3 regions of the Cytobacillus sp. IB215665 genome follow, and region 1 is predicted to be linked to each of the others. Evidence: riboswitches for the same ligand, from Rfam matches in the RefSeq annotation. Region 1 holds a riboswitch; each other region holds the start of a gene.
What was found. A riboswitch is a leader RNA that binds a small molecule or an ion and turns the genes downstream of it on or off. The one in region 1 is predicted to bind S-adenosylmethionine.

Region 1 (7,357 bases):
CAAACTGTTGGGTGATCGCAATTAATTCTTTGCCAATTCCTCTTTGTTGAAATGGTGCTGACACAGCTAAATCAGATAAGTAACAACAATAATAGTAATCGGTTATTGAACGTGCAATACCCACAAGCTCATCTCCATTCCAAGCACTCACAACGATGTTAGAATGTGAAAACATCTTCTCAATTCTATCAAGGTCATCATAAGGTCGCTTTATACCAGAACTTTGGAGTACATGTGCAATATCTTGCGGACTTATTGGCATATTAATCTTGTAATTAATCACCGTACTTTTCTCCTTTTTATCTGCTTACGTAATATCATTTTTCACAGCAAAGATGGCAAGTTGTGTGCGATCCCGTAAATCAAGTTTCTGTAGTATTTGCGTAATATGGTTTTTTACAGTGCCAATTGACAAGTGTAGCTCCTGAGAAATTTCCTTATTTGTTTTTCCTTCGCCTACTAACTTTGTTACAGCAAGCTCACGGTTTGTTAATGGAATGTCTATTTTTTCCCGATGTCTATCTGTCAATAACCGAGGCATCACTTTAGCAGCTACTTCGTCATGTATAGTCATACCACCGTTTAAGCTACTATGTATTGCACTAACGAGTTTCGCTGGTTCAGCTGTCTTTAGCATAAAGCCATTTGCACCGTCTTTTAGTGCTTGCATTGCGTATTCATCATCATTAAACGTAGTTAATATTAATATTTTTACTTGTGGCCATCGCTGTTTAATTATTCTAGTAGCTTCGAGACCATTCATTTCGGGCATTCGTATATCCATTACAACAACGTCAACCAAATGCTTCTCCAATTGTTCAATTGCCTCATGGCCATTTCCAGCTTGAGCCACTACTTGAAATTGGTCTTCTTGTTCAATCATCATGACAAGTCCCTGCCTAACAATTGCCTGGTCTTCTACTACAATAATGTTATACATATTTATATAACCTCCTTTGCATATACAGGAAATGATCCTTTAACTACAAAATGAGACTCTGTTTGATTGAAGTTTATATCCCCATTTAGCTCTTCAACACGTTTCCGCATGTTACTTAGTCCAAATCCTATAGTAAAAGATTCAGTTTTAAAAATCTTATTCGTCACTTCAAAATAAAGATCTCCAACAGCTGATTTACCAATTGTTACAAATACTTCACGAGATTGTGCATGACGCATCGCATTTGTTAGTGCCTCTTGTATAACTCTATATAAAGTAACGCTTTGTTGATTGGATAAGCTCACAGATAAAGCTCCTTGTTTTGTCGTAAAATGCACGAGTATATGACTCTCTGATTCTAACTTTCTAATTAATTGAAGCACTGACGACAGACCTTCAAATTCCTCATCTTTTAGTGTTTTAACCGCATGCCTCGTTTCTTCTAAACTTTCACGAACAAGTTCTTTCAAAATTCCATATTCCTGTCGTTTTTCTTTCATCGAAAGTATTTCGATTTGCATAAGCAATGCTGTTAATTTATGACCGACCGAATCATGAATCTCACGAGCAATTCCTGTTCTTTCTTCTAATCGAGCTGCCCGTTCATTTCGTAAACTAATGCGTTTTAGATTTCGATATTCACCTAAAAGCTCCTCATACATGTCTTGTTTATAATTGGTCTCCGTCATTTTTTTATTTAACAAAATACTCAAATAATAACAAAATATGAGTATAACAACTAATTCAATATTTATAGCATTAGTAAAAATCAGCAGCATACCCATTAAACCGACACTAACAACTGAAAATAGTTGATATTGCTTTTGTGATAATAATGAAATAGCATCTATCGTTATATACAAAAATAGTAATTTACTAAATGTATTTTCGTCTTGAATAAACAAAACACTCGAAACAAACAACATGCAAAGAAGCAGAAAATAGAATATTATCTTTTTTTTAACAATAGGGATGAAAAAGAAACAGACGAACGACAAAGCACAAACCAAAATGGATATGTACCACCTTGTTGAATGAGATACTTCTACATAGAGAAACCCTCCCCACAAAGCTGAAAAAGTAGTCAACCTTATTAAAAAGGTTTTCATATATAACACACCACCTGCATACAATTTACCTAATTATTTTCTGTAGTTTTTATCCTTGTTGAACATAGTATATATTGATCATACCATTTTTTAACTTATAAAAAAATTCTAAAAATATCTTGCAAAACAGTCAAATCTATTGTAAATTTATATGCAATCAATATTTAATACATTAACTCATTCAACTTAAAAATGAATCAGGTGGTAAATGTATCCCACGTGATCCGGTAGCTCCTTCTTTTAGAGGTAGGAGTCTTAAAAACTAAGATAAATAAACAATTCATCTTATCAAGAGAGGTGGAGGGACTGGCCCTTTGAAACCTCAGCAACCAGCCATATTTATGGTCAGGTGCTAAATCCAGCAAGCGAAATGTATATACTTTTCGCTTGGAAGATAAGGAGAGCTGATGATTAAACTCAAAGCCTTCTTATCAGAAGGTTTTTTTTATTACTCTTTTATAGATTTATAAGTCCGTACTTAACGTTCTAAAACTACCACAAAACTTTACCACTTTAAACAAGTATAGAAAATCAATTGAAATGAGGAGGAATTTATATGACGAAAATAAATATCGAAACAGCATGTGCCCAAATTGGAAACAGAAGTGAAAATATTACTGGGACGGTCAATCCACCTGTCTATTTGTCAACAGCCTACCGTCACACAGGTATAGGTGAGTCTACAGGGTATGATTACATTCGAACGGGTAATCCAACTCGACAAATTGTCGAACAGGCAATAGCACAGCTTGAGGAAGGTGATCAAGGCTTTGCTTGTAGTTCAGGTATGGCTGCGATTCAAACAGTTTTAGCTCTCTTTGAGCAGGGAGATGAGCTGATCGTTACACATGATTTGTACGGAGGAACATACCGGTTATTTGAAGAATCTTTTCGAAGAAATGGCTTTACTTTTCACTATGCTGATTTTAGTAACATAAATGCTATAGAAGAATTAATAAATAGCAATACGAAAGCGTTATTTATAGAAACTCCAACAAATCCACTTATGCAAGAGGTTGACTTAAAAATTGCAGCAAAGGTTGCAAAGGAAAATGATTTGTTATTAATCGTGGACAATACATTTTATACTCCACTGCTACAAAAACCTATAACTCAAGGGGCAGACATTGTCATCCATAGCGCAACAAAATACTTGGGGGGTCATAACGATGTGCTAGCAGGGTTAATTGTTTCAAAAGGAGATGAGCTATCTGCTCAACTTGGTAATTACCATAACGCAATTGGTGCTGTGTTATCACCTTTTGATTCATGGTTACTCATCCGTGGAATGAAAACTCTCCATTTACGTCTAAAACAGCATGAAGAAAATGCAAAAAAAATTGCTTCATTTTTGAAAGCGCATGAAGATATTGTAGAAATCTATTATCCACAGCGTGGTGGCATGTTGTCGTTTAAAATACGAAATGAAAAATGGGTTAATCCATTTTTACAAAACTTACGCCTTATCACTTTCGCTGAAAGCCTTGGTGGTGTTGAAAGCTTCATCACCTATCCAGCTACACAAACACATGCAGATATACCTGAAGAAATAAGAGTTGCAAACGGAATTTGCAATCGCTTATTAAGATTCTCAATTGGTATCGAGAATGCTGATGATCTCATAGATGATCTTACATCAGCATTAAAAGCAGCTAAGGAAGGGGTGAACACATATGTCTAATTCATTTTCTGATCAAACTAAGCTACTTCATAATAAGCATAAAGTAGATCCTCATACAGGTGCAGTAAGTGTTGCGATTCAGCATGCATCAACATTTCATCAAGCTGATTTAGAAAATTTTTCAAAATATGACTATAGTCGTTCTGGTAATCCTACCCGTGAAGCTTTAGAAGAGACGATAGCTGAATTAGAAAATGGTGTGAGAGGCTTCGCTTTTTCCTCTGGTATGGCTGCCATATCAAGTGCTTTTATGCTGTTATCAAAAGGTGATCATGTACTCATAAGCGAGGATGTGTACGGTGGAACATTTCGGGTTGTAACAGAGGTACTAACAAAATTCGGCATCGATCACACATTTGTAGACATGACGAACCTACAGGAAGTTGAAGACTCTATCCAAACAAATACGAAGGTAATATATATTGAGACACCGTCAAACCCTTTACTTAAAGTGACTAATATTAGAGCGATTGTCACACTAGCTAAAAAACAAGGTTGCCTCACATTTTTAGACAATACGTTTATGACACCAATTTTACAGCGACCATTGGATTTAGGTATAGATATCGTTTTGCATAGTGCAACCAAGTTCATATCAGGACATAGTGATGTCATCGCAGGGCTAGCCGTTGTCAAAGATGAGCAGTTAGCCAATCAACTTGCCTTTATTCAAAATGCATTCGGTGCCGTCCTTGGGGTTCAAGATGCTTGGCTCGTCTTACGGGGCATAAAAACATTGCACGTCCGCATGACACAATCTTCGCAAAGTGCATTACAGCTTGCACAATTTTTACAACAACACCCTAAAGTTGAGGAGGTTTACTATCCAGGTTTAACTGACCATGAAGGATATTCCCTTCAACAAGAACAGTCTACTAGCCCAGGTGCTGTATTATCTTTTAAGTTAAAGGATGCTGAAAGTGTACGTACTGTTTCAAAGTATATAAAAATACCAGTATTCGCCGTTAGCTTAGGTGCTGTTGAATCCATTCTATCCTATCCAGCAAAAATGTCGCATGCAGCTATGCCAGCTCAAGAAAGAAATAAAAGAGGAATCACTGACGGACTTTTGCGACTATCTGTTGGTCTTGAAAACCCTCTTGATCTTATAGCAGATTTCTCACAAGCATTAGATCAACTTCCAACACATCATTCAGAGTATAAGGTGAGCCTATGAAACTACTAGAACGTTTAAAAAATGACATTTTAATTGCTGATGGTGCGATGGGGACACTCCTCTATTCATACGGTGTCGACTATTGTTTTGAGGAACTTAACCTCACTCAACCAAATCGAATCCAACAAGTACATGAAGCATATATTCAAGCAGGAGCTAATGTTATCCAAACTAATACGTATGGAGCAAATCGTGTTAAATTAGCTAGATACGACCTTGAAAATAAAGTAACAGAAATTAATAAAGCTGCAGTTCAAATAGCAAAGCGTTCCATCGGGAAAAGTGACGAGCATTATATATTAGGAACAATAGGTGGAATTCGTGGCGTAAGGAAAAGTATTGCCGAACTTGAGGAAATTAAAGAGGCTTTTATTGAACAGCTTGATGCACTGTTAGAAGCAAATGTTGATGGAATCTTACTAGAAACCTATTATGACATTGAAGAACTATACACCGTACTGCAAGAAGTAAGGAAAAGAACAACTAAACCAGTCATTGCCCAAGTGTCTATGCATGAAGTTGGTGTACTACAGGACGGTACCCCATTACATGAAGCATTTTCAAAGCTCGAGCAACTTGGAGCAAATGTGATTGGAACAAACTGCCGACTCGGTCCTTATCATACGATTAAGTCACTTGAGCAAGTTCCTTTGCCTAACAATGCTTACCTTTCTGCCTACCCTAATGCAAGTTTACCAGACTTAGTTGATGGAAGGCTGATCTATGAATCTGATGCTGAATATTTTGCAGACGCTGCTATTAGCATGCGCGAGCAAGGAGTTAGGTTGTTAGGTGGTTGTTGTGGAACGACACCAAAGCATATTGAGGCGATGAGAAAAGCACTAAATGGTTTAACTCCAATTGATGAAAAACGTGTAAAGGAACGTAAACCAATTTCAGTCAGTAAGCCTACCGTTACTGCTGAACCCCATTTACACGAAATGGTACAATCTAGACGCACAGTCATTGTTGAGCTTGATTCACCGAAACATTTGGACACAGATACATTTTTTAAAGGTGCACAAGCACTTCAACAGGCTGGGGTTGATGTGATTACCTTAGCAGATAACTCTCTAGCAACTCCACGCATAAGTAATGTTGCAGTTGCTTCAATTTTAAAAGAAAAATATAATATACGCCCTCTCGTTCATATTACTTGTCGTGATCGAAACATCATAGGACTTCAATCACATATTATGGGTATTCATACACTTGGTATTAATCAAGTATTGGCTGTAACTGGTGATCCGACTAAGGTTGGTAATTTTCCTGGTGCTACTTCAGTATATGATGTTTCATCATTTGAATTAATACAAATGATCAAACAATTTAATAACGGACAGTCTATCTCAGGAACGTCATTAAAACTACAGACGAACTTCGGTGTTTCAGCTGCCTTTAACCCAAATGTCCGTCATTTAGAACCAACCGTAAAAAGGCTTGAAAAGAAAATCGCATTCGGTGCTGATTCATTTATTAGTCAGCCTGTGTTTAGCCAAGAGCAAATAATCCAAATATATAAAGCGACCAAGCATTTACAAGTTCCTATCTTTCTTGGTATTATGCCGTTAACAAACTATCGTAATGCCCAATTTTTACACCATGAGGTTCCTGGTATTAAGCTTGCTGATGACATATTACACCGTATGAAGAGCTGTGGAGACGATAGAGAAATATGCTCAGCAGAAGGTGTGAAAATTGCACAGGAGTTAATAGATACGGCTATGGAATATTTTAAAGGAATCTATTTAATTACACCATTTTTACGCTATGACATGACTGTAGCATTAACAAACTATATCCGTAAAAAAGATGGAGTAAGAGAAAGGAAGATTCATCATGTGCTTTGAGCATTTTCAACAAGAGATCAACAAGCGAATCTTAATAATTGATGGAGCAATGGGGACGATGCTTCAAGAAGCAAACCTTACGGCTGAAGATTTTGGAGGAGAAGAATTTGACGGCTGTAACGAACATTTAAACATCACAGCTCCTCATGTCATTGACTGGGTTCACCGATCTTATTTAGAAGCGGGGGCTGATATCATTGAAACGAACACTTTTGGAGGAACCCCCCTCGTTCTAAATGAATACCAACTCGAACATAAAGCCTATGATATAAACAAAATTGCAGCTGAAATTGCCAAAAAAGCAGCCGAGGATTTCTCTACTACTGATAAGCCTCGCTTTGTTGCTGGATCTATGGGACCAACAACAAAAACACTTTCTGTTACTGGTGGAACAACATTTTCTGAATTAGTTAATGAGTATGAAACACAAGCTAAAGGCTTAATTGATGGTGGCTGTGACCTTTTATTACTTGAAACATGTCAAGATATGCTTAATGTAAAAGCTGCTTTTTTTGGTATTAACAATGCTTTTACATTAACAAATAAAACCTTACCACTCATGGTTTCAGTTACGATAGAACCGATGGGTACAACGCTTGC
Region 2 (7,357 bases), on a different contig from region 1:
TTGTCCTGTTTTTTGAACATGCATATATGCTAATGCAATTATTATATATGATAGTCTAAATTACGACAAGAAACACAACATATAAAACACATTTTTTATAGAAAAAAATAGCAAATTGCAAGAAAAAAAACCTTCCATCAAATCTTTTACTACGGATGTTTTCGCAAAGGTTGTTGTTTTTTCGTACGAATAAATATAAACATCATTTCTTCAGAACACAGATGCCTAAACATATAAAAACACTTTTTTATTGGTACTAATTTATTATAAATAGAACAAAGTTTACAAAGCCTTTATAAAAGGTTTACATTTGAGTAAAACCATCTTTCTCTTCTAGTATAGGGACTATAGCAATAAAGTTTATGAAAATAGCCTTTACTATCTATACGAACATATACGTGAAAGGTTTCAACAATTTAAATATACTTATGATAATATTTTAATATCTCTTTTTAATTGTAGTAGTTTTAGGTGGTAACTAAACAAAAATTCGTAGGCTTCTAGTAATTTTTTTGCTTCAAATACGCTTTTTCCCCACACTGTAATACCATGATTTCTTATGAGCACAGCACCTTTGTCAGATGTAACGTAAGTACTTAATGAATCTGCTAACAACTGGATATATGCATCATTTCTTATAATTGGTATTGAAATTTCTGCATCTTCTTCCCATTCATCGAATGCTTTGATCATTTCTTGCCCATGAAAAGTCACTTGTCCTTGATCTCCATATAGTTCTGATATAACATTATTATCTACCGTATGTATGTGTATACAACAGACTGCATTTGATTGTTTATACACTGCGAGATGAAGTGGAGTTTCTGCTGAAGGATGTAATTTGGTACTACTCGTAGGGTGTCCTTGTTCATCTACTAATAAAAAATCATCCTTTGTACGCTGCCGTTTGTCCTTTCCACTTACCGAAATGAGAAATGTTAACGGAGAATCACTTGCTTTGATTGAGAGATTGCCACTCGTTGCATAAAACCAATCTCTTGAACCTAATTCATCTTTTAAGCTAGCTAATTCATCCCATTTTTCTTGAAAAACGGTCATTTTATCACCTCGAAATATTTTTCATTTAAATTATGACTTCTTTTTCTCCTTCATATCATTCGTGTTATTTATTGTAAAATCCTGCTCATAACATCGTTTAATACTTTAACAATTAGTGACAATTAAATTTTCAATTTTAAATAAGTTTATTTAATTTATTAAAACTACACTTAAGTTTCATATTTATTAAACATTTGAAAAAGTTATTGACAAAGAAAATCACATATTGTTATGATACTTTTCAAACAAACAAATTTATGGATCGTAATTACACACGTAAATTTTATAAGTTAGTCTCTTATCAAGAGTTGGCTGAGGGATTTGGCCCTATGAAGCCCAGCAACCGACCGTAATACCATCATGAGGATGGGGCGTGTAAGCTAACGCCAGAACTTCTAAGTTCTTCAAAGGCACGGTGCTAATTCCAACAGGAAGCAAGACTTTCTGAAAGATAAGAGGTAGAAGTTCGTTCTTCAAGCCTCTTTCGTTTAATAAGAAAGAGGCTTTTTCTAGTTAACATTTACAAAATAACGCTTTTTTGGAGGTATTTATGAGTTCAAATCAAAGTACTTATCAACCGCTAACGGAAAAAAGTGCAATTTCTTTAGCCCAAAGGTTAACACTTTTTCATGAGCAATCATTGTTAACATGTAAGGAAATTGGGGATGGAAACTTAAACCTTGTCTTTCGAGTAGTCGATGAGCGTAACAACAAAGGAATCATAATAAAGCAGGCATTACCATATGCAAAAGTTATTGGTGAAAGCTGGCCGCTTACTTTAAAGCGCGCAACAATTGAAAGCCATGCGCTACTTACCTTTGCAAGCTATTGTCCAGAGTATATTCCAAAGGTTTACTATACCGATGACAAGTTGTCAATTACTGTGATGGAAGATTTATCTCATCTAGACATCGTGAGAAAAGGGTTCATCAATAACAAGTTATATCCATCTCTCTCAACCCATATCGGTACTTTTTTAGCAACAACATTATTTTTTACTTCTGATTATGCTTTAGGACCGGAAAAGAAAAAGCAATTACAAAAACAGTTTGTCAATCCCGAGCTATGCAGAATAACAGAGGATCTCATATTTACCGACCCTTTCTTTAATCATGACACAAACAACTATGAAATAGAATTACAAGAAAATATTCAAGCTATTTGGAATGACTCTTTCTTAAAGCTTGAAGTCGCAAAATTAAAAAAAATATTTTTAACGCAAGGTGATGGTATTATTCATGGAGATTTGCACACTGGAAGTATCATTGCCAATGAGGAAGAGACTAAGATCATTGACACTGAATTTGCCTTCTGTGGACCTATAGGGTTTGATATTGGCTTATTTTTCGCAAACCTTATTTTACAAATCTTATCTCGACCAGATAATGAAAGAAGCTACTTATACAATTGTATTGAAGGTACATGGGACACTTTCACCACAACCTTTGTTAAACTATGGAAAAACCATAGCATTGAGGCATTCACTGAGGTTGGAGGTTTCGTTGAGCACATTTTAACACAAGCATATGCAGACGCAATTGGTTTTGCTGGATGTGAAATTATTCGCCGTACGATTGGCTTAGCACATGTGGAGGATTTAGATCGTATTACTCCTCATGAGAGAAAGATTCAAGTTAAGTCGACTGCTTTACAAGTCGGTAGAACACTTATTGTAAATCGCCACAGTCTTACTAATACTTCAGAAATTCAAGATGTTATTCAACATACTGAAAGGAGATTTGTAAGATGAGGCAAGTCTCAACTCTTCCTTTATCGGTAGAATGGAAAGACCATTTCATCAAAATTTTAGACCAACAACAGCTACCACTTGATACAATTTTTATAAATTTAACTACACTAGAAGACGTTTATCATGCTATTGCTTCGCTAAAAGTTAGAGGTGCACCTGCAATTGGCATCGTGGCAGCTTTTGGATTAGTGCTAGCTGCACAAAGCTATCATATACATAGTCTAGTAGATTTCAAAGCTAGGCTTGGCAAAGATCGTAACTATTTAGTAAGTTCTCGACCAACAGCTGTTAATCTAAGTTGGGCATTAGACCGACTCATTAATTCCATTAAACAAGCGACAACAGTTGATGAAGCAATCACAATATTAACTGGTGAGGCAATCAAAATTCAGCTCGAAGATGAAAGTGCTTGTCGTGAAATTGGTGAAAATGCAATCAAATTATTAGGTACAAAACGCCGTATCTTAACAATTTGTAATGCAGGTTCTATCGCTACAGCTAGATACGGTACAGCACTTGCTCCGTTTCATCTCGGCAAGGAGCGTGGAATTGACTTTTCCGTGTTCGCGATGGAAACTCGCCCTGTTTTACAAGGTGCAAGGTTAACAACTTGGGAATTAACTCAAATAGGAATTGATGTTACTCTCATCACCGATAATATGGCTGCACATACTATATTGTCAAAAAACGTAGAAGCAATAATCGTAGGAGCCGATAGGATTGCTCGAAACGGTGATACAGCAAATAAAGTAGGAACGCTAGGTTTGGCAATTCTTGCTAAACACTTCAACATCCCATTTTACGTCGCTACGCCACAATCAACATTTGATGATTCGATAATGAACGGAATAGACATAAAAATAGAGGAACGTCATCATGAAGAAGTTACTCATTTTGATGGAAAAAAGGTCGCACCGAACGGCATAAATATCTACAACCCAGCTTTTGATATTACGCCTAACGAACTTATCACTGCATTCATCACCGAAAAAGGCATCAAATAAGGGGTCAGATCTCCACTGCTTTACACAGTTGAGATCTGACCCCTGTCAATTTACCAGCCTACACCAATAATTAGTGCTTCTGGATTAGGATGTTCTAACAGCGTGCTGTAATTTCTTACATCATCATAAGCAAAGCCGTATGCTAAACCGTCAATGCTGTAATCATGCCAGAATTTAGCATAGAAGTTAGCTGTATCGTTTTGATAGAAGAAGTCTGAATTCCCCCAATTAACAGGGTCGTACATAATACCTCTATTTAATGCGGCACAAACTTGAGCTTCCACTACTTTTTCATCTGGACTTCCTGTATCCATCGGTCCTGAACACTCAAAAACTTCAAGTGTCGATGGTTTGTCTGTAATATATAAATTGTAAGGACCACCGTTTTTCGAAAAGACGAAGTTATCTCCTTCAACACGGCCACTAAATGTTCCTGCTTCTGCAGTAAAGGTTAATTCATTCGTTCTATAATAATCCCAAACTTCATTCACGTAGTTATCAAAATAGTTTTCATATGTTCCTCCTGGCTTAAATTGACCTTTACCTGGAGCAACGATTCTATATGGTTCTTCAACTAATGATTGGAATTCCGCTGGCATTTCATTTTTAAATGCACTAAATAACTGGTCACGCGTATATGTTTCACCTACGATTTTATCATACCCATCAGAACCTAGTAATCTATTCGTAATTGGGAAACTAAATTGGTCTACTCGAGTTGAGTTTCCGTGATAACCCCATTGGTCAATTGTAAACTCAATCCATTCGAAATAAATATCTTGGTTAGGATCTGTTGGATTATTTAAATCTGGACCTGCAAATCCTACTCTACCATCTGCTGCTTGATTTAATTTAATATACATTGGACTTCCTAAGCTAATAAACATTCTTCCAGAGTCAATCTCTGGCATTGAAGTCCAGTCTACTTCACTCATTTTATAAAAGTAGTTTGGATAGTTTTGACCGTTTTTCGTCAAGTGACCTGGTGCATCATTGTCACTTATGTTACTTTCTATCAAATTCCCATCTTTATCTACATGACTAAGCTGCCCAGTAGCTTTATTATATCCAAGAATAGCCCAGTAAATTTCATCATCAGAATACTCTCCACCAGTATTATTTTGTAATTGGAATGTCATTACACCATTTCCAGTAGGAATAGTTCCAGGTTCTGGTGTTGGTGTTGGCTCTGGATTCGGAGTTGGTTCTGTTGGCTCTGTTGGTGTAACTGAGTTTTTAGTAAATTCAACCCAATTTAAGTTACCGATACCTTCAGCAGCACCTTTAAATACAAAATATACATCATGTGTACCTGTGACATTATTGATAGTGGCAGTGTTTGTAACCCAATTTTGCCATCCGCCAGTATTTTGAATAGCTACTGTTCCAACTAAAGTTCCAGTAACGCTATCTAACCTTACTTCAATTGTTCCACCTGCTGATTGACTAGCTACTCTAGCTTCAATCCCTTTTGCACCATCGGTACCAAAATTAACATTGTTAAATGCTATATAGTCGCCGTTGTCAGTCCAACCTACATTTTTCCCACTACCTAGATCAGTTGTATCTTCTGTTTGAATACCTTGCATTGAATCATAGTCTTCTGCTTGAATTTTCTCATAAGCATTGATAGAACTAGGATTCGTTGGTTCAGTTGGTTCTGGCTCTGGAGTTGGTTCTGGCGTTGGTTCAGAAGGTTCTGTCACCACTCCAGTTGAAGTAAGTACCATGTCATCGATACGAACAATTTTTGCAGTCCCTACTCCTTCAAAGCGTAAAAATTTCGCATTTGTCAAATCCGCTTGAAAATCAGCTAAAGGTATAGAAATTGTTTGATAAATGCTTGTTACGCTACCGTACTCAGATAATTTTAATGAGCGATTTGTTCCATCATTTAATACGATGTTAATATAATTCTCTTCGCCACCATTTGCTCCTTTTAAAGTAAGCTCCAGTGTATCATAAGCAGAAATATCTTTGTTTAAGTACTGATCAAATAATTCTGCAGTTGTCCCACCATTAAAGAAGAAATATAAATTAGAATTACCTTCTAGATTGTAAACTCCTCCGTTACGTACAATAGATTCTCCCAAATCATTTGTATTTGAGTTCCACTGTGTTGAAGAGTTAAAATCGTCAATTACTAGTGGCTCTACGTTTGGATTTGGCTCAGGCGTTGGCTCAGGCGTTGGTTGTGGTTCCGGCTCTGGTGTTGGTTCCGGAGTTGGTTCTGGCGCTGGCTCTGACGTTGATCCATGTGTACCATTATATTCTGGTGTGTTATACGCAGGAATTCCATTGTTATATGTGAATGAATAACTAATAACGTCTCCCGATTTCAAACCATCTACTTCATGTGTAAAAGTAGCTCCTGATTTATTCATTCTTACGTTTTGTTGGATACCAGAGTTAATTTTGTAATGAACATCTACCCAGCTAGTATTCACAAAAGACGTAAATGTAATTTGAGATTTTGATGAGGTTATTGTGTTAACATCATGTTCATAATCAGCTGCTGCTGCAATATTATTATTAAAAAATGGTGATATAATTAATGATAGTGCCATCATCACCGTAAGCACTTTTTTAAACATATAGTTACCTCCGTACAGTTATTAATAATAGTTAGTTTACTAGATTTATTGATATGAAGTTTTGTACAGTAACCTCCTTCCACGTATATATTTCGTACCCTATGTCATTTTAGTGGGGGTCAAAAATAAAAAAACCTAACGCTTATTTTTTTGCGCAAGGTTTTTTTATTAATATGACCTTGGATTAGAATTTATTCCAAGTTGTAACTTCATCAAGTGGTAAACGAGATTTTGCAAAACCCACTTGTTTAGCCTTACCAACAGAAATCAACATAACAGGAGAGAAATTTTCTGGGACATTGAATTCTTTGATAAATTGATCAGGATTAAAACCTCCCATTGGTACGGTATCAAGGCCTTTTGCCTTTGCTGCAAGCATTAATTGCATAGATACGATACCACCGTCAATCATCGCTACTCTCGATGCATCTTCAAACGATAGATTTCCATAATGACCATTAATTTGATCTACATAGAATTTTTTAATTTCTTCTGTCATCGCACCTTTTGTTACTAACTCACCATATATTCTTTCTGCGTTTTTATATGCTTCTAGGTCTCCAAGCACTGCGATAACAACTGATGCATCAACGATTTGTTGTTGATTATTTGCTATAGGTAGTAATTGCTCTTTTGATTCTTGATCATGAATAACAAGAAATCTCCAAGGTTGTAAGTTACTCGAAGAAGGAGCCAAAATTGCAGTTTCTAAAATTTCATTAATATCACTTTCACTCATTTTATGTTCTGGATCATAATGACGAATTGAGCTTCTTTCTTGTGCAACTGTGAAGAAATTTTGGTCAGTTAATTCCTTCGGTTTTTCACCACTCATTTTTATTTCTTTTATTTTATTTAAATATTCCTCACTTGCATTTCTACTTTGTGCCATTGTTAAATCTCCTTTTATTTCAAACTGTATTTATTTCTATTACAGTATAATGTTTGAA
Region 3 (7,357 bases), on a different contig from region 1:
ATAATTTTGTGATTTTTGAAGGAGAACTGAATAATAGTGGATCTATCAACTTAAAGTAGCTAGCTATTTCCCAACTTGAAAAAAATACAATAAAAATGAGCAGTTGATAAATTCTTACTACGCGTTTTTCTTTTTTTAGCTGATACAAGTATTGGGCATGAAGGTCGCTATATTTTGTTTGAGGTGTCAAATTTATCCAACTCCTTCCAGACCTTCTGGAAAAGGTCAGCATATATGGGGTGTTGCCTAGCATTAAATGGAGGTAGTTCACTTAATGTGTTTGGAATAACGAATGTTTCGGATATTCTACCTGGATTTGCATCCAGTAATATAATGCGGTCGCTCATTGCAATTGCTTCTCCAATATCATGTGTTACAAGTAGTGTAGTTTTGTTGTATTCCTTTAAAGTGTTTGATACGAGATCTTCTAATTTAAGTTTCGTTTGAAAGTCAAGTGCAGAAAAAGGTTCATCCAGTAAAAAAATTTGTGGATCTGTTACTAATGTTCTCACTAGCGCTGCTCTTTGACGCATCCCTCCAGAGAGTTGTCTTGGGTACAGATTTTCGGTTCCCTCTAACCCGATTTCTTGTAATAGCTGAATAGCTTTCTCTTTTGTTCTATCACATAATTTATGATTGAGTTTTAATCCTAATAAAATATTTTCTTCAATCGTTCTCCAAGGAAATAAATAATCTTGCTGAAGCATGTAGCCGACAGTGTGAGTTGATGCTGTCACTTTGGTGTCTTTTAAAAGAACATCACCTTTAGTGGGCTGTAAAAGTCCAGCAATAATGGAAAGTAGCGTTGTCTTCCCACAGCCACTTGGTCCAATAAATGAAATAAATTCTCCTTCTTTAATTGCTAGGTTAATATTCTCGAGTGCGGTAGTTGCTGATGATTTAGAAAAATATGTGTGATGTATATTGTTTATTAATAAAAAACTCATGAATCATCACCTCTTATTTGGACATCACCTTTTCAGCAATATCAGTGTTGACTAATGTTTCATGATCTACTCGTAAAGGTAGTTCGCCAGCTTCATCCATTATGTCTTGAAGGTTATTCCATTCAGTTGCATCCAAGATTGGATTGGTAGCATATGAGCCTTGACTTTTGTATCGATCAACTACTGTTTCAATTAATTCTATTGATGTATCCTCAAAAAAGGTATGAATTGATTGTGCAATTTCTGCTGCATCATGAGAGTCAACCCATTGTTGTGCTTGATATATCGCTCGAGTAAACTTTTCTATTGCTTCACTATTTTCTTCCATAAAGCTGCTTTTTGCCATAAAGGTAGTATATGGAACATATCCAGACTCCTTGCCAAATGATGCAATAATATATCCTGTTCCTTCTTGTTCAAATATACTTGCTGTTGGTTCGAAAAGCTGCACATAATCTCCTGTTCCAGCTGCAAATGCGCTTGCAATATTAGCAAATTCAATATTTTGAATTAAATCTAAATCTTTGTGTGGATCAATACCCTGATTCTTTAATACGAACTCTCCAACCATTTGCGGCATACCACCTTTGCGTTGACCGAGGAAAGTACTTCCTTTCAGTTGGTCCCAGGAAAAATTATTGATGTTAGTGCGTGAAACTAAAAAAGTCCCATCGGTTTGAGTTAGTTGAGCAAAATTTATTACAGGATCATTAGCATCTTGAGCATGGACGTATATTGTCGTTTCTGAGCCAACTAATGCAATATCGGCACCGTCAGATAGCAAAGTTGTCATCGTTTTATCGCCACCCCATGTCGTTGTCAACTCTACTTCCAGCCCTTCCTTTTCAAAGAATCCTTCAGAAAATGCAACATACTGTGGGGCATAAAATATTGAATGGGTTACTTCAGCAACACGTAATTTTTGTATTTGTTGTTCATTACACCCAGACAATGGTATGAAGATTAGAAATGCTACAAGAAATATAAAGCTTATTTTTTTCTTCATTGCCAGTTCCTCCTATATACTTTTCTAAGCTAAGATAGTTTATGAAGCACCATTCGAAAAGGTGAACGCCTATGAATGTCACTTCAATACTTACACTGTTAGAATGTAGAGTAGTTGACATGTGAAAATAGTATGTAGAGAATTTAACATAGAAGCTCATAATAACTTTAGTTACTTATTTTGATTGTTTCCCCAGAGATTGTTGTTTTTCGACCTAAGAGATAAATTGTTCTACAACCATCCTTCTTGTTATCATCGTACATCTCAAAGTCAAACTAGCTGTTCAGGATTAGTAACAATCGTTGCTTAATTAATACATTGTGTTTATCACAGCATAAACAACATAAATACTTTTCCATGCTATATTCTGAAGTAGAAGGAGGGGATCAGCTTGGAATGTAGAGATGGACATGTTATTGAAAGACAGCGGTTACCTTCGCCTAATCCAAATATCCTTTTATATGAATTAACATATTTAAGTAACGGTTTGAAAGTGAAGGGATTATTAGCCGAACCGAAAAGAGTAGGTAAGCATGATGGTTTTTTATATTTAAGAGGCGGAATAAAAAATGTTGGTAAAGTTCGTGTTGGGCGCATCGTCCAATTTGCTTCAGAAGGTTTTGTAGTCATGGCGCCTTTTTATCGTGGAAATCAAGGCGGAGAAGGTAATGAAGACTTTGCTGGTAATGATAGGCATGATGCCGTTGCAAGTTACCGAGTACTAGAACAGCTTGATAGCGTTTTTGAAGATAGGATTCATGTATTTGGTTTTTCACGTGGAGGTGTCATGGCACTTTTCACAGGGATTATAGAACACAATGTAAAATCAGTTGTAACTTGGGGTGGTGTTTCTGATATGACACTTACATATAACGAAAGAATTGATCTACGACGTATGCTGAAAAGAGTTATTGGAGGAACACCTAATAAGTATCCAGATAGATACAAAATACGTACACCTCTCTATACGCTAGAACAATTACATGCACCTATTTTAATTATCCATGGTAAAAACGATAGCAATGTGACCATACAACATGCATATAGACTTGAAAATAGACTGAAAGAGCTTAATAAAAGCGTAACTACATGGTATTTTGACGAATATACCCATTACTTTCCTCCTGCTGAAAATAGAAAAATTGTAAAAAGACTTACTGAGTGGATGAAAAATCAATAAGCACCATGATAAAATAGTCATAAAAGGATAACTATGTTAAAGGAGCGTTTAAAATGGGTATGCCTCTTGAATTAAATACAATGATTGTTACGAAGGGAAAAGAAAAAAGGTTAGGAGAAAATATTTTCACTCTAGAAAAAACAGGTTACCGTCTATATCCACTCGACATCCCATTAGAGGTAAAAAGAACTATAGGGGGAGATATAAGTGGAGAAGGGGTAATTGATAAGGTTGAATTAGAAAATAATAAAACTGTGATCACTTACCGGCTGATTTCTTTACATTCAACAAACTAAGGGATTGGGATACTTTATCCGGCAAAATCAATGCTTTTTTACATTTTGAGGCTGTTGTACAACATTTAACAGTAAGGCTCTTTTCGTAAACGATGTAGTTGTTTTTACTAATAATGTGATAATGCTGAGTTTTATGAGAGCTTGATATGTAAAAGTAGAAAAGATGCCTGTAAACGTGTATCTTAGAACTAAGGCAACAATCAATCTGAAAAACAGCCTTTTATAAAGAAAAGAAGAATAAGAAATTAGTGTTGATTACTTTGTTCGCATACAGCAATCCTAGACGAATGATTACAATAATACTAACCTTAGTAAAGAGTAAAAGGGTCAGACCCATTTTTATTAATGGGGTCAGACCCTTTGTTGTTATTATTATTCTAAGTATCATGCATGATGAAAGTGTATATAGAGTAGTAAGTAATTAGTTAGCTATTAATGAAGGTCCACCTAATTGTTCTATCTTCTCATCAATATTACTAAACTTTTTAAAGTTCTCTTGGAATTTTGCTGCTAGTTCAGTTGCTTTATCAACGTATTCTTGTTGATTTGCCCATGTTTTTATTGGCTGTAGTACATCATCAGGTACACCGGGAACATGTAATGGTATTTCTAAACCAAATATACCTTCTTTTATTGTTTCAACATTGGTTAATTCTCCTTCTAAAGCAGAACGTACCATTGAACGAGTAAATTCAAGTTTCATTCGGTTACCTACACCATATTCTCCACCAGTCCAGCCTGTATTCACAAGGTATACTTGAGCACCATGTTCATCAATCTTATCACCTAACATTTTTGCATAACGTGTAGCTGGCAATGGTAAGAATGGTGAACCAAAGCAAGTTGAAAATGTAGCTTGTGGAGAAGTGATTCCTCGCTCTGTTCCAGCAAGCTTACTCGTATACCCACTTAGAAAATGGTACATTGCTTGTTCCTTCGATAGTTTACTAATAGGAGGTAAAACACCGAAAGCATCAGCTGTTAAAAAAATGATCGTATTAGGGTGACTTGCAATGCTAGGAAAAATGATATTATCGATTGCTTGTATAGGGTAAGCAGCTCGAGTGTTTTCTGTTAGAGAAGAATTGTCATAATCAGGGTTTCTTGAGCAATCATCAACGATGACATTTTCTAGTACTGAACCGAATCGAATCGCATCGTAAATCTGTGGTTCCTTCTCTCGGGATAAGTTTATACACTTGGCGTAACAGCCACCCTCTATATTAAACACTCCATTTGCTGACCATCCATGTTCATCGTCCCCTATTAACCGTCTGTTCGCATCAGCTGAAAGGGTTGTTTTTCCCGTTCCTGATAACCCGAAGAATAAAGCGACATCTCCTTCTTGACCAATATTGGCTGAACAATGCATGGATAAAATCTCTTTTTCAGGGAGAAGGTAGTTCATGACAGAAAATATTGATTTTTTCATCTCACCTGCATACTCTGTTCCACCTATAAGCACTGTGCGTTTTTCAAATGAAATAATAATAAATGTTTCCGATCTTGTTCCATCAATTGCAGGGTCTGCTTTGAAATTTGGCGCAGAAATGACAGTGAAGTCAGCGGTATGCGATTGTAATTCCTCCTCAGTAGGACGAATAAATAGCTGATGTGCAAATAAATTGTGCCATGCATATTCATTAATCACTTGAATAGGAAGTTGATATTTTTTATCAGCACCTGCGAACCCATTAAATACATAAATTTCATCTTTGTTAGCTAAATAATCGAGTACTTTATTATAGAGATTGTCAAATGATTCCTGTGAAATAGGCTGATTTACTGTTCCCCAATCTATTTTACCTCTTGTAGATGGCTCATCTACAATATATTTATCTTTTGGTGATCGTCCAGTATATTTTCCTGTTGTAGATAGTATGGCACCTGAAGAAGTTAAAGTGCCTTCTTTTCTATTTAACACACTTTCAACGAGAGTAGGGACGGATAAATTGTGTAATGTATTTTTACGAGCTAGTAAACTTGATAATTCGCATGATACACTAACAGAATTCATGATCAAAACCTTCCTTTACGTTTTAATAATGTCGTTAACAATTCATAACTTAAAAATAGTATAACACATTAACTCAAATAGTCTATACTATTTATAATTATTTTATACTGGATTCAACATAATCGTACCATTCTTTGTAAAAGATACATAACGATAATTTAATGAACAATTCAGCTCTTAACTATGTTGACATGATACTGTTTACTACGTTAATATATTGTGTTGAACGGATACTCTCTTATCCCGAGCTGGTGGAGGGACAGGCCCTATGAAGCCCAGCAACCATCACTATATTTTCAGATTATGAGAAAATAATCTGCTTTGTTCTTAATTGTGATAAGGTGCTAACCTGGTGCAAGGCACTTGTCTTGAACGATAAGAGTGAAAGGCGTGAATCGAGTATGTCAAACCTTTCCTCATGATTTGTAGGAGAGGTTTTATTTATTTCCAGTAAAAAGTTTGAAATTTTGGAAAGTAATATGGGAATGAGTTCCGTTTCAAAATATAACTATATGAAGTAGTTTGCTTCATAAAGGAGGAAAAGCTATGACAAAAAAACGTCACTTATTTACTTCTGAATCTGTAACTGAAGGTCACCCTGATAAAATTTGTGACCAAATATCAGATTCCATTCTTGATGCTATCTTAACAAATGACCCTAACGCTCGTGTTGCATGCGAAACGACCGTGACAACAGGGATGGCCTTGGTTGCTGGGGAAATTACTACATCGACGTATGTTGATATTCCTAAGATCGTACGTGAAACTGTACGGACCATCGGCTACACACGTGCAAAATATGGTTTTGATTCAGAAACCTGTGCGGTATTAACATCTATTGATGAGCAATCGCCTGACATTGCAATGGGTGTCGATCAAGCACTTGAAGCTCGTGAAGGGTCAATGACAGATGAAGAGATAGATGCAATTGGAGCTGGTGACCAGGGCTTAATGTTCGGATATGCTTGTAATGAAACAAAAGAATTAATGCCGTTACCAATCTCATTAGCTCATAAATTGGCACAACGCTTAACAAAGGTAAGAAAAGAAGAAATTCTTCCATATTTACGACCAGATGGTAAGACCCAAGTAACTGTTGAGTATGATGAAAATAATAAACCAGTTCGCATAGATACGATTGTAATTTCTACTCAACATCACCCAGAGATCACATTAGAACAAATTCAACGAAACATTAAGGAGCATGTTATAAGCCATGTTGTTCCTAAAGAATTGATTGATGCTGATACAAAATACTTTATAAATCCGACAGGTCGATTTGTAATAGGTGGTCCACAAGGAGACGCCGGATTAACAGGGCGCAAAATAATTGTTGATACGTATGGAGGATATGCCCGTCACGGAGGGGGAGCATTCTCTGGTAAGGATCCTACAAAAGTTGATCGATCAGCTGCATATGCTGCACGTTATGTTGCAAAGAATTTGGTGGCAGCTGGCTTAGCTGATAAGTTGGAAGTTCAGTTAGCATATGCAATCGGGGTCGCACAGCCTGTATCCATTTCAGTAAATACATTCGAAACAGGTAAGGTTGCTGATGAAGTTTTAGTTGACCTCATTCGTAATAATTTTGACTTACGTCCAGCTGGGATTATAAATATGCTTGATTTACGACGTCCAATTTATAAGCAAACAGCAGCATATGGACATTTTGGACGTACTGATGTTGATCTTACGTGGGAACGTACTGATAAAGCAGAAGTGTTAAAAGAACAAGCATTATCTCGAAGTAATTAATAAAGGTTGCTTTCGGATTGATTGTTGCTTTTCAGTATCATTATTGCTGCTCTACTTAAATGACAATAGCAACAAAATTAACAAAAGTACCTTAATAAATAACTACAAAGCAATAACTAAAGGGCAGACCTCACATACAACATATTCTGTATGTGA

Region 2: another riboswitch for S-adenosylmethionine. It lies ahead of mtnK (S-methyl-5-thioribose kinase); the one in region 1 lies ahead of SLH52_RS19155 (methionine biosynthesis PLP-dependent protein).
Region 3: another riboswitch for S-adenosylmethionine. It lies ahead of metK (methionine adenosyltransferase); the one in region 1 lies ahead of SLH52_RS19155 (methionine biosynthesis PLP-dependent protein).

The regions. Positions count from the first base shown of each region.
Region 1 is NZ_JAXBME010000019.1:71,980-79,336, forward strand. It holds gene SLH52_RS19140 (GNAT family N-acetyltransferase) at 1-283, opposite strand, end outside; gene SLH52_RS19145 (response regulator transcription factor) at 308-940, opposite strand; gene SLH52_RS19150 (sensor histidine kinase) at 943-2,049, opposite strand; SAM riboswitch class I at 2,332-2,450, shown strand; gene SLH52_RS19155 (methionine biosynthesis PLP-dependent protein) at 2,606-3,730, shown strand; gene metC (cystathionine beta-lyase) at 3,723-4,907, shown strand; gene SLH52_RS19165 (bifunctional homocysteine S-methyltransferase/methylenetetrahydrofolate reductase) at 4,904-6,757, shown strand; gene metH (methionine synthase) at 6,747-7,357, shown strand, end outside.
Region 2 is NZ_JAXBME010000006.1:118,031-125,387, reverse strand. It holds gene SLH52_RS10425 (methylthioribulose 1-phosphate dehydratase) at 427-1,059, opposite strand; SAM riboswitch class I at 1,355-1,517, shown strand; gene mtnK (S-methyl-5-thioribose kinase) at 1,610-2,809, shown strand; gene mtnA (S-methyl-5-thioribose-1-phosphate isomerase) at 2,806-3,813, shown strand; gene SLH52_RS10410 (beta-1,3-glucanase family protein) at 3,864-6,407, opposite strand; gene SLH52_RS10405 (nitroreductase family protein) at 6,592-7,299, opposite strand.
Region 3 is NZ_JAXBME010000021.1:45,681-53,037, forward strand. It holds gene SLH52_RS19950 (ABC transporter permease) at 1-190, opposite strand, end outside; gene SLH52_RS19955 (ABC transporter ATP-binding protein) at 168-947, opposite strand; gene SLH52_RS19960 (ABC transporter substrate-binding protein) at 961-1,953, opposite strand; gene SLH52_RS19965 (alpha/beta hydrolase family protein) at 2,345-3,133, shown strand; gene SLH52_RS19970 (DUF2584 domain-containing protein) at 3,187-3,429, shown strand; gene pckA (phosphoenolpyruvate carboxykinase (ATP)) at 3,851-5,446, opposite strand; SAM riboswitch class I at 5,682-5,828, shown strand; gene metK (methionine adenosyltransferase) at 5,993-7,201, shown strand.